2 regions of the Parviterribacter kavangonensis genome follow, and region 1 is predicted to be linked to the other one. Evidence: riboswitches for the same ligand, from Rfam matches in the RefSeq annotation. Region 1 holds a riboswitch; the other holds the start of a gene.
The links. Region 1 has a riboswitch for cyclic di-AMP ahead of AC1UE4_RS01115 (hypothetical protein). Riboswitches for the same ligand answer to the same signal wherever they lie in the genome.
Positions count from the first base shown of each region.

Region 2: another riboswitch for cyclic di-AMP. It lies ahead of AC1UE4_RS18795 (transglycosylase family protein); the one in region 1 lies ahead of AC1UE4_RS01115 (hypothetical protein).

Region 1 is NZ_JBXPJA010000001.1:232,205-239,797, forward strand. Features, by position in the region: gene AC1UE4_RS01105 (DNA polymerase III subunit alpha) at 1-2,879, shown strand, start outside; gene AC1UE4_RS01110 (c-type cytochrome) at 2,933-3,412, shown strand; cyclic di-AMP (ydaO/yuaA leader) riboswitch at 3,551-3,691, shown strand; gene AC1UE4_RS01115 (hypothetical protein) at 3,702-4,451, shown strand; gene AC1UE4_RS01120 (glutamine synthetase family protein) at 4,495-5,802, shown strand; gene AC1UE4_RS01125 (MMPL family transporter) at 5,762-7,593, opposite strand, start outside.
Region 2 is NZ_JBXPJA010000002.1:615,892-623,484, reverse strand. Features, by position in the region: gene AC1UE4_RS18825 (enoyl-CoA hydratase/isomerase family protein) at 1-78, opposite strand, end outside; gene AC1UE4_RS18820 (TetR/AcrR family transcriptional regulator) at 100-669, opposite strand; gene meaB (methylmalonyl Co-A mutase-associated GTPase MeaB) at 724-1,698, opposite strand; gene AC1UE4_RS18810 (acyltransferase) at 1,731-2,417, shown strand; gene AC1UE4_RS18805 (DUF3253 domain-containing protein) at 2,408-2,662, shown strand; gene AC1UE4_RS18800 (alpha/beta hydrolase family protein) at 2,699-3,583, shown strand; gene AC1UE4_RS18795 (transglycosylase family protein) at 4,169-4,831, opposite strand; cyclic di-AMP (ydaO/yuaA leader) riboswitch at 4,827-4,998, opposite strand; gene AC1UE4_RS18790 (sigma-70 family RNA polymerase sigma factor) at 5,128-5,991, shown strand; gene AC1UE4_RS18785 (alginate O-acetyltransferase AlgX-related protein) at 5,992-7,164, opposite strand; gene AC1UE4_RS18780 (MBOAT family O-acyltransferase) at 7,169-7,593, opposite strand, start outside.

The sequences.
Region 1 (7,593 bases):
AGCCGACGATGCGCCGCCTGCTCGCCGCGTTCGGCCGCGACGCCTTCCGGGTGGAGCTGCAGCGCCCCTACCAGCGCCACGACCGCGCGCTCAACCGCGGACTCGCCTCGCTCGCCGCCCGGCTCGGGGTGCCGTGCGTGGCGACCGGCAACATCCACGCGCACACGCGCGCCCGCGCGCTCGTGCAGGACGCGTTCGTCGCGATCCGCGAGCACACGACGCTCGACGCGTCCGAGCCGCTGCGCCGCGGCAACCACGCCCACGTGCTCGCCTCGCCGGAGGCGATGGCCGCCCGCTTCGCCGACCACCCGGACGCGCTGGCGGAGACGGTGCGGCTCGCCGAGACGCTCACGTTCGACCTGACGAGCGACCTCGGCTACCGCTACCCCGGCGCGGAGGACGACCGCGCCGACCGGACGCTCGCCGAGATCTGCGACGCGCGCTTCGACGGCCGCTACCCGCACGGCAGCCGCCACCGGGCCGAGGCGCAGCGGCGCCTGGAGACGGAGCTGCGGCTGATCGCCCACCTCGGCCTCTCCGGGTTCTTCAACCTCCATCACGAGCTGCTCGAGCTCGCGCGGGAGGTTGCCTGCGAGGTCCGGGGGCCGAGCGCGGCGCGCCAGGTGCTCCCGCCCGGCCGCGGCCGCGGGTCCAGCGTCTCGTCGATCGTCTGCTACCTCACCGGCCTCTCGCACGTCGATCCGGTGAAGAACGACCTGCTGCTCGGCCGCTTCCTCAACGAGGAGATCGTGTCGCTGCCGGACATCGACCTCGACTTCCCGCGCGACGTGCGCGAGGTGCTGCTGCCGCGCGTGCACGACCGCTACGGCCGCGACCGCGCGGCGCTCGTCGCCGCCTTCCCGACGTACAAGGCGCGCGGCGCGATCCGGGAGATCGGCAAGGCGCTCGGCCTGCCGCCCGGCGAGATCGAGCGGGTCGCGCGCGGCTCGGAGGCGTGGGCGAACGACGTGGAGAAGGACATCGAGGTCGCGCTCGGCGAGGGGCGCGGCGAGGGACGGTGGGGGTGGCTCGCGCGCCTGGCCGAGGAGGCGCACGGTCTGCCGCGCCACCTCTCGCAGCACTCCGGCGGGATGATCGTCGCGACCCGCCCGCTCGTCGACTGCTGCCCCGTCGTGCCGGCCTCGATGACCGGGCGGCAGATGGTCCACTGGGACAAGGACTCGTGCTCGGACGCGGGGTTCCTGAAGATCGACTTCCTCGGGTTGGGGATGCTCTCGGCGGTCGAGCGCTGCGTCGACCTCATCGCGAAGCGCACCGGCGAGATCATCGATCTGTCGCAGATCCCGTACGACGACGCCGGGACGTTCGCGTCGATCCAGGAGGCCGACACCACCGGCGTCTTCCAGATCGAGAGCCGTGCGCAGATGGCCTCGCTGCGCCGGACGCGGCCGGAGACGCTCGAGGAGATCACGATCCAGGTCGCGATCGTCCGGCCCGGCCCGATCCAGGGCGGCGCGGTCAACCCGTACATCGAGCGCCGCCAGCGGCTGCGCGAGGACCCGTCGTTCGAGGTGCCCTACGAGCACCCGTCGCTCGAGCCCGTGCTGAAGGAGACGCTCGGCGCGATCATCTTCCAGGACCAGGTCATCGAGGTCGCGATGGCGTTCGCCGGGTTCTCGCCCGGCGAGGCCGAGGGGCTGCGCCGGGCGATGAGCCGCAAGCGGTCCGAGGCGGCGATCATGGCCCACCACGACGCCTTCGTCGCGGGCGCGCAGGCGCGGCACGACGACGTGACGCCCGAGCTGGCCGAGCGCGTCTGGAGCATGGTCGTCGGCTTCTCCGGCTTCGGCTTCCCCAAGGCGCACGGCGCCGCGTTCGGGTTGCTCGCCTACCAGTCGGCCTGGCTGCGGGTCCACCATCCGCTCGAGTTCCTCTGCGCCCTGCTGGATGAGCAGCCGATGGGCTTCTACCCCTCCGACGCGCTCATCCACGAGGCGCAGCGGCGTGGGATCGAGGTCCGGCCGCCCGACATCGCGTGCAGCGCGGTCGGCTGCACGATCGAGGAGGAGAGCGTCCGCGTCGGCCTCGCCTACGTCCTCGGGGTGCGGGCGGACGAGGTCGCGGAGCTCGTCAGGGCGCGCGAGGAGGGCGGGCCGTTCCGGTCGCTGGAGGACCTGGCGTCGCGCGCGGGCGCGGGGCGGTCGGCGCTGGACACGCTCGCGTGGTCGGGGGCGTGCGACGGGCTGGCGGGGGACCGGCGGACGGCGCTGTGGCGGCTCGGGATCGCCGCGCCCGGCCGCAAGCTCGAGCGGGACGGGTCGGCGGTGCAGCTGTCGCTCGGGCTCGACCTCCCGGCGCCGCCGAAGCTCAAGCGGCTCGGGGCGTGGGACGAGATGATCGCCGACTACGCGACGACCGGGATCAGCGTCGACGTCCATCCCGTCGGCCTCATGCGCGAGGCGCTGTCCGGCCGCGGCGCGGTGTCGAGCCGCGACCTCGAGTCCCTGCCGCACCGCAAGCAGGTGCGGATCGGCGGGCTCGTCGTCGCGCGCCAGCGGCCGGGGACCGCGAAGGGCGTCGCGTTCATCCTCCTCGAGGACGAGCTCGGCACGGTGAACCTCGTCGTGCCGCCGAACGTCTACGAGCGCGACCGCCTCGCCGTCCGGTCCGAGCCGCTCGTGATGGCCGTGGGCCGCGTCGAGAAGTTCGCCTCGGCGGGCGGCGCGATCAACGTCGTCGTCGACCGCCTCACCGCGCTCGAGGCGCCGGACCGGATCGCCGCCGAGGTCACGGAGCTCGCGATCGTCGGCGGCGAGCGCGAGGAGGAGCTGCCGAAGGTCGCCGCCGCAGGGGGCGGAGGGGACTTCCGCGCCGTCGCCCCGCCGGTCTTGTCGTTCACCCAGGGGAGGAAGCGATGATCCGGCCGACCCGCGCGACTTGCGTCGGCCCGACTGGGTAAGTTCCCGCTCCGATGGCCACCGCGATCTTCGTCCTTGCCTTCGTTCTGCTCGGTCTTGCCGTGGTGCTCGCCGCCATGCGCGCCGGGCGCGGCCGCACGTCCTCGAGCGAGCCCGGCCGCGGCAGCCGCCGAGCCGTGTACGTCCTCACGGGCCTGTCGGTGCTGCTCTTCGCCGTCGCGATCCCGCTTGCCGTCGGCATCGACGGCGCGGACCAGGCGGAGGCCGGCCCGGTGAAGCTCAACGCCGGCCAGGAGGCGGGGCGCAAGCTCTTCTCGCAGTCCTGCCAGCAGTGCCACACGCTCAAGGCAGCGCACGCGACGGGCCGGGTCGGGCCGAACCTCGACGCGCTCCGCCCGCCGAAGGCGCTGATCCTCGACGCCATCAAGAACGGCCGCGCGCAGGGTCGCGGCCAGATGCCCGCGCTGCTCTTCACGGGCAACGACGCGGAGAAGGTCGCCGACTTCGTGGCGGCCACCGCGGGCCGCGGCTAGACGTCCCGAACACCCGGGCGCGGTGACGAAACCGCGCAACATGCGGGGTTGCAGGACTTCATAACTCCGGTGCGTTTGCAGGAACTTCGGCCCCTGCTACGATCCCGCCGCGTCAGACCGCTGAGTCCATCCGGGGCGTTCGTGAGGATGCGGACGTACCGACTGGAGCGGGGGACCCAACTGTTGGGGCGAATCGTCTTGCCTTCCGGGCAAGGAGTAGCGCTGCTCTTCCGGCGCGAGCCCGTCAGCTAACCCCGTAAGCACGAGGAACGAGGAAGACGACACCGGCATGAGCGAGACCACGGACCGCCCCTGGTGGGAGGACGTGCAGCACCTTCGCCCGCAGGAGAGCGGGACAGTCGCCGACGGCGCCAAGCAGCACGCGCCGACCGGCCGCTTCCGCCGTGCCACGGCGCCGCTCGCGGAGGCTCGCGAGATGATGGAGACGCGCGAGCTGGTGGCCGAGACGGGCCGCCGCCCGAAGGTGGACTTCGACTTCGACGCCGGGCTCGCCTCGCTGCTCGACCCTCCGGCGAAGACGGAGGAGCCGGGCCGCTTCGAGTGGATCGATCTCGGCGCGGACCATGCGCCGGCGACGGAGTCGTGGCTCAATCTCGATGAGGAGACGTCGCAGGCCAAGCCGCTCGACGACCAGCGCGCCTGGCTGACCGACGACGACCGCGCCAGCGGGTGGGACCTCGACGACTGGACGGTGTCCGAGCCGCCCCCGCCCGGCACGCGCAAGACGATCGAGATCCGCGGCCAGGCCGACGGCCTCGCGGGCGTCCCCGCGGTCCCCGCCGCCCGCGCCAGCGGCGTGCCCGCCGGCGCCGGCCGCCGGCGTCCCTCGCGCTCGCCCGCCGACCGGCTCGCCGGCCGCCCGGACCGGATCGCGCTCTACGCGTTCCTGCTCGGCTTGCTGCTCATCGCCATCGCCGCGATCGGCACGCCGAAGGCCAACGCCGCGACGATCGACACGGCCGCGGCCGCCCAGCAGGCGCCCGCGCTCGTCGTCACCGTCGACGCCGCGCAGCACTAGCCCGCTCGCGGCGAGGCGCCGCCGCCCACTACTCTCTCGCGCCATGCCGAGCGCCGCCCACGTGCTCTCGCTCGTCCACGAGCGCGACATCCGCTTCGTCCGCCTGTGGTTCACGGACATCCTCGGCCAGCTCAAGTCGTTCAGCGTCGGCCGCGACCAGATCGAGCGCGCGATGCGCGACGGCGTCCCGTTCGACGGCTCCTCCATCACCGGCTTCAACCCGGTCGAGGAGTCGGACATGATCGCGATGCCCGACCCCGAGACGTTCGCGATCCTCCCGTGGCGTCCCGAGGAGCAGGGCGTCGCGCGCGTGTTCTGCGACGTCCTCACGCCGGAGGGCACGCCGTACGAGGGCGACCCGCGTCACGTGCTCAGGCGCGCGCTCGAGCGGATGCACGCGCTCGGCTTCGACGGGTTCAACGTCGGCGTCGAGCCGGAGTACTTCCTCTTCCGCGACCGCCAGACCGCGGAGCCCCTCGACGAGGGCGGCTACTTCGACCTCACGACGCTCGACGCCGGCACCGACGTCCGGCGCGAGACGGTCCTCGCGCTCGAGCAGCTCGGCATCCACGTCGGCAGCTCCCACCACGAGGGCGGCCCGAGCCAGCACGAGATCGCGCTGTCGTCCGAGGGCGCGCTGCAGATGGCCGACAACGTCATGACGGCCCGCATCACCGTCAAGGAGTACGCGATCGCCGAGGGCTGGCACGCGACGTTCATGCCCAAGCCGCTCGAGGGCGAGAACGGCAGCGGCATGCATACGCACCTCAGCCTCACGAAGGACGGCAAGGACGCGTTCGTCGCGGAGGACGACCCCTACGGCCTCTCCGCCGTCGGCCGCGGCTTCATCGCCGGACAGCTGCGCCACGCGCGCGAGCTCAGCGCCGTCTTCGCGCAGTGGGTCAACTCGTACAAGCGGCTCGTGCCCGGGTTCGAGGCGCCGGTCTACGTCGCGTGGAGCCGCCGCAACCGCTCCGCGCTCGTCCGCGTCCCGCCGCGCGCCGCCCACATGGAGCTGCGCTGCCCCGACCCGGCGTGCAACCCGTACCTGACGTTCGCGGCGCTGCTGCAGGCCGGCCTCGAGGGGATCGAGAAGGGCTACGAGCTGCCCGAGCCGATGGAGAAGAACCTCTACCACCTCGCCCCGGACGACCGGCGCCGGGTCGGCATCGAGCAGCTGCCCGAGACGCTCGGCGAGGCGATCGAGGTCGCGGCGGAGTCCGAGCTCGTGCTCCGCACGCTCGGCGAGCACATGTTCAACCGCTTCATCGAGCTCAAGCGGCAGGAGTGGGAGGACTACCGGGTGCAGGTCACCCCGTGGGAGCTTCGGCGCTACCTGCCGGTGCTCTGACCTCGCCGCCGTCCTCGCGCGCCAGCCGCGACGGCCACCAGATCCGCGGCCCGAGGTCGAAGACCAGCGCCGGCACGAGGATCGACCGCACGATGAACGTGTCGAGCAGCACGCCGAACGCGATCACGAACCCGATCTCGGTCAGGAAGGTGAGCGGCAAGACCGCGAGCACCGCGAACGTGCCCGCCAGCACGATGCCCGCCGACGTGATGACGCCGCCGGTGACGGCGAGGCCGCGCAGCATGCCGTTGCGCGTGCCGTGGCGCAGCGTCTCCTCGCGCACGCGCGCCATCAGGAAGATGTTGTAGTCGACCCCCAGCGCCACGAGGAAGATGAAGGCGAAGAGCGGCAGCGACGGGTCGCTCCCGGGGAAGCCGAAGATCACGTCGAACACGATCGCGCCGACGCCGAGCGCCGCGAGGAACGAGAGGACGACGGTGATGACGAGCAGCACCGGCGCGACGACGGCCCGCAGCAGCACGACGAGGATGAGCAGGACGATCGCGAGCGTGATCGGCGGGATGAGCCGCGTGTCGTCCGCCGCCGCCTGACGAAGGTCGTACTCGACCGCGGTCGGCCCGCCGACGAGCGCGCCCGGCGCCGCCGCGCGCACCGCCCGGCGGAGCTTCGGCATCACGTCGAAGGCCTCGGTCGAGTACGGGTCCATCCGCAGGAACGCCGCCAGCTGCACCCCCTCGGGCCCGGACGCGACCGGCCGTTCCGGCACCGCGCTGACGCCGTCGACGCCCTGCGCCGCCGTGACGACGGCGCCGATCCGGTCCCTCTCGTCCGGGGGCACGACGATGTCCGTGGGCGACGCCTGGCCGGCGGGGAACGCCTCCGCGATCAGGTCCTGGCCCTCGATCGACTCGACGCTGTCGCGGAACGAGTTCGACTGGGTCAGGCCGGTCGAGAAGTTGAGCAGCCCGAGCGCAAGGATGACCAGCAGCAGCACGCCGGCGCCGCCGATCAGCCGCGGTCGCGCGGCGACCCGCTCGCCGATCCGCCGCCAGAAGCCGTGCGTCTCGTCGACGGTCCGCTCGCGCGCGTGCATCCGGTGCTCGAAGCGCCCGATGAACGATCGCGCGGGCTTCGGCTGCTCGCCCGGCGCGTAGGGGATGAAGGGCCAGAACGGGCGCCGCCCGACGATCGTCAGCAGCGCGGGCAGGAACGTCAGCATCGTGAGCAGCGCGACGGCGATCCCCATCGCGCCCGTCGGGCCGAGGCCCGCCGTCCCGTTCACCTTCGCCAGCATGAGCGCGAGCAGCGCGACCATCACGGTCAGGCCGGAGGCGAGGATCGCCGGCCCGGCGCGGTGAAGGGCCAGCGCCATCGCCTCGTGCTTGTCCTCGTGGCGGTGCAGCTCCTCCCGGTAGCGCGCGACGAGCAGCAGCGCGTAGTCGGTGCCGGCCCCGATGACGAGGATCGAGAGGATCGACGACGACTGCCCGTTGACCGTCACGCCCGCCTCGGTCAGCGCGTAGCCGAACCCGCGGGCGGCGATCTCGGAGAAGATCACCGCGAGGATCGCGAAGAACCAGAAGACCGGACTGCGGTAGATGATGATCAGCAGCACGATCACCAGCAGCAGCGCCGCCATGATGAGCGTGCCGTTGATGTTCTCGAAGACCTTGATCGCGTCAGCCGAGATGCCGGCCGGGCCGGTGACGCGGACGGCGAGACCCTCGGGCTGACCCTCGCCGACGATCTCGCGGTACTTGTCGACGGGATCGAGGATCTCGTCGCTGTCGCCGCTGCCCGTCGACTTGATGACGTTGCCGATCAGGGCGG
Region 2 (7,593 bases), on a different contig from region 1:
GTCCTCGCGCCGGTCCACCTCGACGCGCCGCTCGGCGGTCGCCGCTCCTTCCTCGATCAGCTGGTCGTAGATGCCCATCGGGTCGCTCCTCTTCGGCGTTCAGGTCGCGAGGACGGCGCGGACGGCCGCCTCGAGCCGCCGCCGGTCGGCCGGCGGCGGGGTCGTTCGCCCGTCGAGGTGCCGGCGGGCGAACCCGTACGGCACGTCGATGCAGGCCAGCTCCAGCAGCTCGCGGTCCGCGCGGCGGGCGGAGCCGCGCGTGCGCCGGGCGATCGAGCGCAGCAGCTCGGCGATCGGCGCGTTCGCGCCGTCGAGGCTGCGCACCACCTCATCCGAGAGCGACAGCGCCTCGAGGTCCGCGGGCCGGAACGCGCCGAGCAGCAGCGCGTCCTCGCGCTCGGCGAGGCAGAAGTCGTAGATCGCCAGCGCGATCGCCACCGGATCCGGATCGTCGACGGCCAGCGCCGCGTCCTGGCACCGCCGGGCGGCGCGCAGCCACAGCCGCGCGATCAGGTCGTCGACCGAACGGAACCGGTGGTAGATCGACCCGTTCGTCGCCGAGGACGCCGCCGCGACCGACTGCAAGGTCACCGCCCGCGGTCCCCGCGCCACCACGACGGCCCGCGCGGCGTCGAGGATGTCGTCGTCGCTGAAGGCCGTCCGCGGCACGCACTAGAGACTACTCTCTAGAGAGAGTCCTCCACAAGCGGGCGGGACGACGGGTCAGCGGGACGTCGGCGGGGCGGCTTCGGCGGTGTCGACGCGCTCGAGCAGCTCGGCGGCCGCGGTCGCCGGGTCGATGCGGCGCGCGGCGACCTCGTCGATGAGCTGGCCGAAGCGCTCGTCGTCGTCGAGCGCCTCCTCCATCCGGCGGCGCAGCCGGCCGGTGCAGATGGCGAGGATCTCGTGGCGCAGGTTGCGGCGGCGGCGCTCCTGCAGCGTGCCCTCGGACTCGAGGTGCGCGCGGTGCTCGGCGATCGTCTCGACGAGCTGCTCGATCCCCACGCCGCGGGTCGCCTCGGTCTTGATGATCGGCACGCGCCAGCCGCGCTGCGGAGCCAGCGACAGCACGCCGCGGATCTCTCGGACCATCGTGTCGGTCAGCGGGTGGTCGGCCTTGTTGACGACGATGATGTCCGGGATCTCCATCACGCCGGCCTTCAGCGCCTGCACCGAGTCGCCGGAGCCGGGGATGAGCACGAGCACCACGGTGTCGGCGTGGTCGATGATGTCGACCTCCGCCTGCCCCACGCCGACCGTCTCGAGGATCACGTCGTCCTTGCCCGACGCGTCCATCAGCAGCGCCGCCTGCAGCGTCGCCTCGGCGAGCCCGCCCAGCGCCCCGCGGTTCGCCATCGAGCGGATGAAGACGCCGGGGTCGAGGAAGTGCTCGGTCAGCCGGATGCGGTCGCCGAGCAGCGCGCCGTGGGTGAACGGCGACGACGGATCGATCGACACGACGCCGACGGTGCGGTCCGCCGCGCGCTTGGCCTTCGTCAGCGCGGCGATGAGCGTCGACTTGCCGGCGCCCGGCGGCCCCGTGAGCCCGAGCAGGTCGGCCTTCCCCGTGTGGGGATAGACCTCCTTGACGATCTCCCAGCCCTCGGGCTCGTCGTCCTCCACGAGCGAGATCGCACGCGCCAATGCGCGCTTGTCCCCTCGGAGCAGGCGCTCCGCGATGGTCCCCTGAGGCGGCATGAGCGGAGGATCCTAGGATCTTCGCCGACACCGTGGTCGAGCCAGCCGTCCAGATCCCGATCGTCACGAGCCCGCCGAAGTGGGAGGTCCGCGGGGACCCGCCCCCGCTGCACGGCGGCCCGCTGACGTTCCTGCGCTTCGCGCGGCGCAACAAGATGCTCACGCCGGGCTACGCGTACCTGCTCGTACGGCTCGCCTGGCTGAAGCTGCGCTGGCGCGGCCGGCTGAAGGTCGACGGCATCGCGTTCGTCTGCCCCGGCGTGAAGTTCGAGATCGGCAAGAACGCCATGGTGCACCTCGGTCGCTGGTCGTGGCTCGGGAACGGCACGAAGGTCCGCGCGCACGAGGGCGAGGTCCGCATCGGCGCGAAGTCCGTGCTCGGCCAGGAGTGCACGATCTCCTCGTTCCAGCACGTCTCGATCGGCCGCGAGTGCATCGTCGCCGACCGCGTGATGCTCATCGACTTCGACCACGGCGTCGTCGAGGTCGAGCGCCCCATCCGCTTCCAGGGCATCTACAAGCGCGACGTCAAGGTCGGGAACAACGTCTGGATGGGCTACGGCGCTTGCGTGCTGCGCGGCTGCAAGGTCGGCGACAACAGCATCCTCGGCACCTACACCGTCGTCACGAAGGACATCCCGCCGAACTCCGTCGCCGTCGGCGTCCCCGCGAAGGTCGTCCGCAAGCGCGACCGTCCCCGCCGGATGAAGTGGGCGTAGACCAGCGCATCGAGGCGGCGATCGCCGCGCTGCTCGAGCTGCGCGACGCCGGCAAGACGATCTGCCCATCCGAGGCGGCGCGCGCGCTCGCCCCGCAGGACTGGCGCCCGCTCATGCAGCCCGTGCGCGAGACGGCGTTCGCGATGGCCGACGAGGGACGCCTCGAGGTCACCCAGCGCGGCGAGGTCGTCGACCCGCGCACCGCGCGCGGCCCGATCCGCCTGCGCCTGCCGCAGCGCCCGTAGACGCAAGTTCCCACCGCGCGGTGCGTCTCAGACGACGTGCACACGCTTCGGAGCCTCGTCCTCGCCTGCGCGCTCGCCGCGGGCGCCTCCGCCGCCGTCGCCGGGTCCGCGGCGGCGCAGAACCCGGTCATCGGCGTCGACATGAGCTGCTACGCCCCGGCCGGCAACCCCGAGCCGGGGTCGGCCGAGTGGATGCAGCGCGACCTCGAGAACCAGCGCTGCGCGTCGCTGCGCCCGCGCGACCAGCTCGCCAGCCCGGCGTTCGGGTTCGGCAACCAGACGCAGGGCGCGGAGCTCTACGCCGAGCAGACCGCGGACGAGCTGAGCGATCCGACCGACCCGCACGGCGGCGTCACGACGCGCGTCCCCGGCGCCAAGTCCGCCGATCCGTTCCGCACGGTGCGCCGCTGGGAGACCGCCGGCTACGGCCGCGTCAGCTCCGTGGAGCTCAAGGCGCTCAACGGCTCGACGCTGTCGGGCCACGTGTGGGCGCCGCCGGCCAGCGTCAAGCGCCCGAAGGCCGGCTACCCCGGCGTCGTCATCACCGACGGCTCGGTGCAGGGCTACGAGGAGCTCTACTACTGGGCCGCGCAGGACCTCGCGTCGGCCGGCTACCTGGTGCTCACCTACGACGTCCAGGGCCAGGGCGACTCGTCGCTGTTCGGCGACGACTGCCCCGGCGAGTGCTCGGGCGTCCCGTACCAGCAGGACTACAACTTCTTCCAGGGCGCCGAGGACTCGCTGAGCTTCTTCGTCTCCGGCAAGAACCCGTGGTCGGATGCGCTCGACCGCGACCGCGTGGCCATGCCGGCCACTCGCTCGGCGCGTCCGCCGTCAGCGTCGTCGGCCAGTGCGACGACCGCGTCAAGACGATCGTCGCCTGGGACGGGCTGCGCGCCATCGAGAGCTGCGACGGCGTGACGATCCCCGAGGAGCACCGGACGAGCAAGCTCATCAACGTCCCGGCGCTCGGACTCACGAACGACTACCTGTTCAACACGCAGCCGATGCCCGAGGCGCCGGACCCCGACGAGAAGGCGGCCGGCTACCAGCAGATCCGCGACGCGGGCCTCGACGCGCAGCTCGTCACGCTGCGCAACGCGACGCACCTCGCGTACACGTACATCCCGCTCGTCTTCCAGTCCAACCAGCTCGGCGAGCGGATGGCCTCGTACTTCACGAAGGCGTGGCTCGACTGGAAGCTGCGCGGCGACGAGAGCGGCTTCGAGCGGCTCGTCGCCGCGTCGTTCGACGACAGCGTCGACAAGACGTCGATCGGGGCCGGCACCTACGACCCGGCGAAGGCGAACCCGGCCGACCCGTACGCGGGGAACGTGCCCTACCTGATCAAGGGCATCCCGATCCGGGACGCGGTGTCGTTCTACTACCGGTCGGCGTTCTCGCTGCGCGACCCCCGCGCCGCCGGCGCGCCGTGGGTGTGTCCCGACATGCGCGCCGGCTGCCCGGCGAGGCCTGCGGCGGTGACGCCGAAGAAGCGCTCCGCCGCTACGAAGAAGCGCACACGGGCCAAGCGCTGCGCCCCTGCGTCTCGAGCAGCTGCGCGGCGAGGCGGTCCTGCTCGGCCTCGGGCGCAGCGGCGGGATCGCCGGTGCCGCCGAGCGACTGCCAGGTCGAACGGCTGAACTGGTACTTGCCGCGGTACTGACCGTCCGGCGAGATCGCGGTCGGGTCGCCGCCCGACTCGCATTGGGCGATGCGCGCGAGCAGGTCGCTCGGCGCGCTGCTGCTCGTCGCCTTCGCGGCCGACAGGCCGAGCGCGGCGAGCGTCTGCGGCCCCACGATGCCGTCGACCGTCAGGCCGTTGCGGCGCTGGAAGCGCTTGATCGCACGACGGGTCTGCGGGCCGGCGATGCCGTCGGCCGGGATGCCGAGCGCCTGCTGGACCTGCGCCGTCGTGCTGGTCCCGGACGAGCTCTCGCCCGTCGACTGGGCGAACGCCCCGCCGGCGCCGATCGCCAGCATCGCCGTCGCGGTCACGATGGCGCGCCGCCCGCCGCGGCCGGCGCGCTCGCGGCGGCGGCGCCGGGCACGGCGCTCGACCGCCGCGCGCAGCGAGCGGCGCACGTGGGTCTCGTCGGCGAGGTCGCGCGGCGCCGATATGGCGTGCAGAGGCTCCTCGTTGATGGGCACGTCGAACTGCTCCTTCATGTCGTCGCGGCGCCTACGAGGTGAGCTGACGGGCTCGCGCTGGACGTGCGCTACGCCAAGAGCACTTGGCGATTCGCCCCGTGAGCGTGCGCCGGTACGGCGCGCTCGCTCGGTTGGGTCCCCCGCTTCCGGGCATGCGACAGCCCGGAACTCGGCGTTGTTCGAGCGGCGGAGTGTAGAGGACTCGCTCGGCGGAACGCCGGTGCGCCTGCACGTGGGGTACGCGAAGCCCTAACACAACCTTTGCCTTCCGTTTGGGTTCGGCTAAGGGACGGCGACGAAAGTTCCGAGGCACGATGAGCCCGAACCCCCTCCCTGACCCCTCTGCCGACGGCCTCCAGGCGTTCCTCGAGGCGATCGGGAAGGTGCCGCTGCTGAACGCCGCTCAGGAGATCGAGCTGGCGAAGCGGATCGAGCGTGGCGACCTCGCCGCCAAGCAGCACATGATCGAGGCGAACCTGCGCCTCGTGGTGCACGTCGCCAAGCGGTACCGCCGCGAGCGGGAAGGCGAGGGCGCCCTGTCGTTCCTGGACCTGATCCAGGAGGGAACGCTGGGGCTCGTCCGCGCCGTGGAGAAGTTCGACTGGCGCAAGGGCTTCAAGTTCTCGACCTACGCGACGTGGTGGATCCGGCAGTCGATCGCCCGCGCGATCGCCGACAAGGGCCGGACCGTCCGCCTCCCGGTCCACGTCGTCGACCAGGTCAACAAGATCATGCGCGCCGAGCGCGACCTCGGCCTGCGCCTCGGCCGCGACGCGACCACCGAGGAGATCGCGGAGCTGCTCGACTTCGACACGGAGATGGTCGAGGATCTGCGCCGCGCGTCGCGCACGCCGGTGTCGCTCAACGCGCCGGTCGGCGGCGAGGAGGACACGGAGCTCGGCCACCTGCTGGCCGACGCCGACGCCGTCCGGCCGGAGGTCGTCGCCGAGGACACGCTGCGCGAGGACGCCGTCCGCGAGGCGCTCGACCAGCTCTCGGTGATCGAGCAGCGCGTGCTCACCCTCCGGTACGGCCTCTTCGGCGAGCAGGCGCACACCCTGCCGGCGATCGGCAAGCAGCTCGGCATCACCGCCAACCGCGCACGGCTCCTGGAGAACGCCGCGCTCGAGCGCCTCCAGCGCCTGCCCGAGGGCCGGGCGCTGCGCGAGGCCGCGTAGCTAGCGCAGGGCGGCGGCCATCGCCACGAGCGGGCCGCCGTCCGGCGTGACCATCGTCAGCTCGCGCTCGACCACCTCGATGATCACGCGCCGGGCGTCCCGCACGGCGGCGGCCAGCGCTGCCGGGTCGGTCGACGGCCACGGGAGCACCTGGAGGTCGGGCGCGTACGCCCGCAGCTGCTCGAGCTGGTAGTTGCCGAACGAGTCGCCGATGAAGAGCGTCCGGCCGCGCAGGACCGGCGCGCCCGGCGCGCGCTTGACGACCCGGGCAGGCGTGGTGTCGTCCTCCGGCGCGCCGCGAAGGATCGTCAGGTCGCCCTGGTAGCGCTCATCGGGCGCGGCCACGAGCTCATTCGGCCGGACCCGCACCCGCGAGCTCAAGCGGCCGAGGAGCGGCTCGAGTGCGTACGACGCACCGACGGTGTTCCAGTGCGCGTCCTTGCGCTTGTACAGCGGCTCGGGTGTCGCCCGACGCGCCGCCGCGATCGTCGTGCGCAGCGGCAGCAGCGTCGGGTTGTCGGCCTGCTCGAGCAGCGCCCACAGCTCGCGCCGGTTGCGGGTCGCGCAGCCGATGAGGTCCGACGGACCCTCGACCAGCTCGGCGTAGGCGGTCGTCTTGTCCGGCGGGACCATCAGCACCACGTCCTTGCCGAGTGCGGCGATCGTGGCGGTGACCGACTGGAGGTTCGCGGCGACCTGGCTCCAGGGCAGCTGCGGCGAGCACGCGCGCTGGAGGTCGGCCGTCAGGAACAGCCACCCGTCGGGGCCCTCGAGGACGGGACCGGCACCCGCACCGGGCGCGCCGGCCTGTTGCTCGTCCTGGCGCGTGTCCTTCGGACGCGCGCCCTCGCCGGCCGCCTCCCTCGCCTCTTGCGGCAGCGCGGCGGTGCCCGAGCCCTCGCCGGCCAGCAGGTCCTGCCGCCACGTCGGCGACGTGCCGAGCACCTCGCGCGACGTCCAGCTGTGCGCGCGGACCGCCTGCTCGCGCAGCGGCATCCGGTCGACGAAGAAGCGCGTCGTCTGGTCGAAGACGTCCCAGCCCGCGCTCAGCTCCGGCCGAGGGGCCATCGGGCGGTTCTCGAACGGGCGCGCCGTCACGCCGGCCACGCGCAGGCCGATCGGCAGCGTGAAGAAGACGAGCGCGGCGACGGCGATGAAGCGGCGGACGGTCAAGGTCTCAGAACTGGAAGTAGAGGAAGGGGCTGAACGAGCCGGCGGCCACGGTGATCGCCGCCCAGGGCAGCAGCGCGAGGACGGCGACGCGGGCGACGAGCGCGCGTCCGGTCCACGGGCCCTGCAGCAGCCGGCCGCCGACGAACGTGCGCGGGAGCAGGACGCTCGCCGCGCCGACGCCGAGCGCGAGCACGGTCTCGGTGTTGAGCGCGTCGCGCACCGCCGGGTCGAGGCCACCGCCGGCCGGGACGACCATCGCCTTCCACACGTCGGCCGCCTGCCCGAGCGAGCCGGCGCGGAACAGCGCCCAGCCGAACATCACGAGCACGAACGTCACGGCGCGGCGGAGGACGACCTGCCGGTCGTCGGCCCACGTGCGGATGCCGGTGAGCCGCTCGCCCACGAGCAGCAGCCCGTGGTAGACGCCCC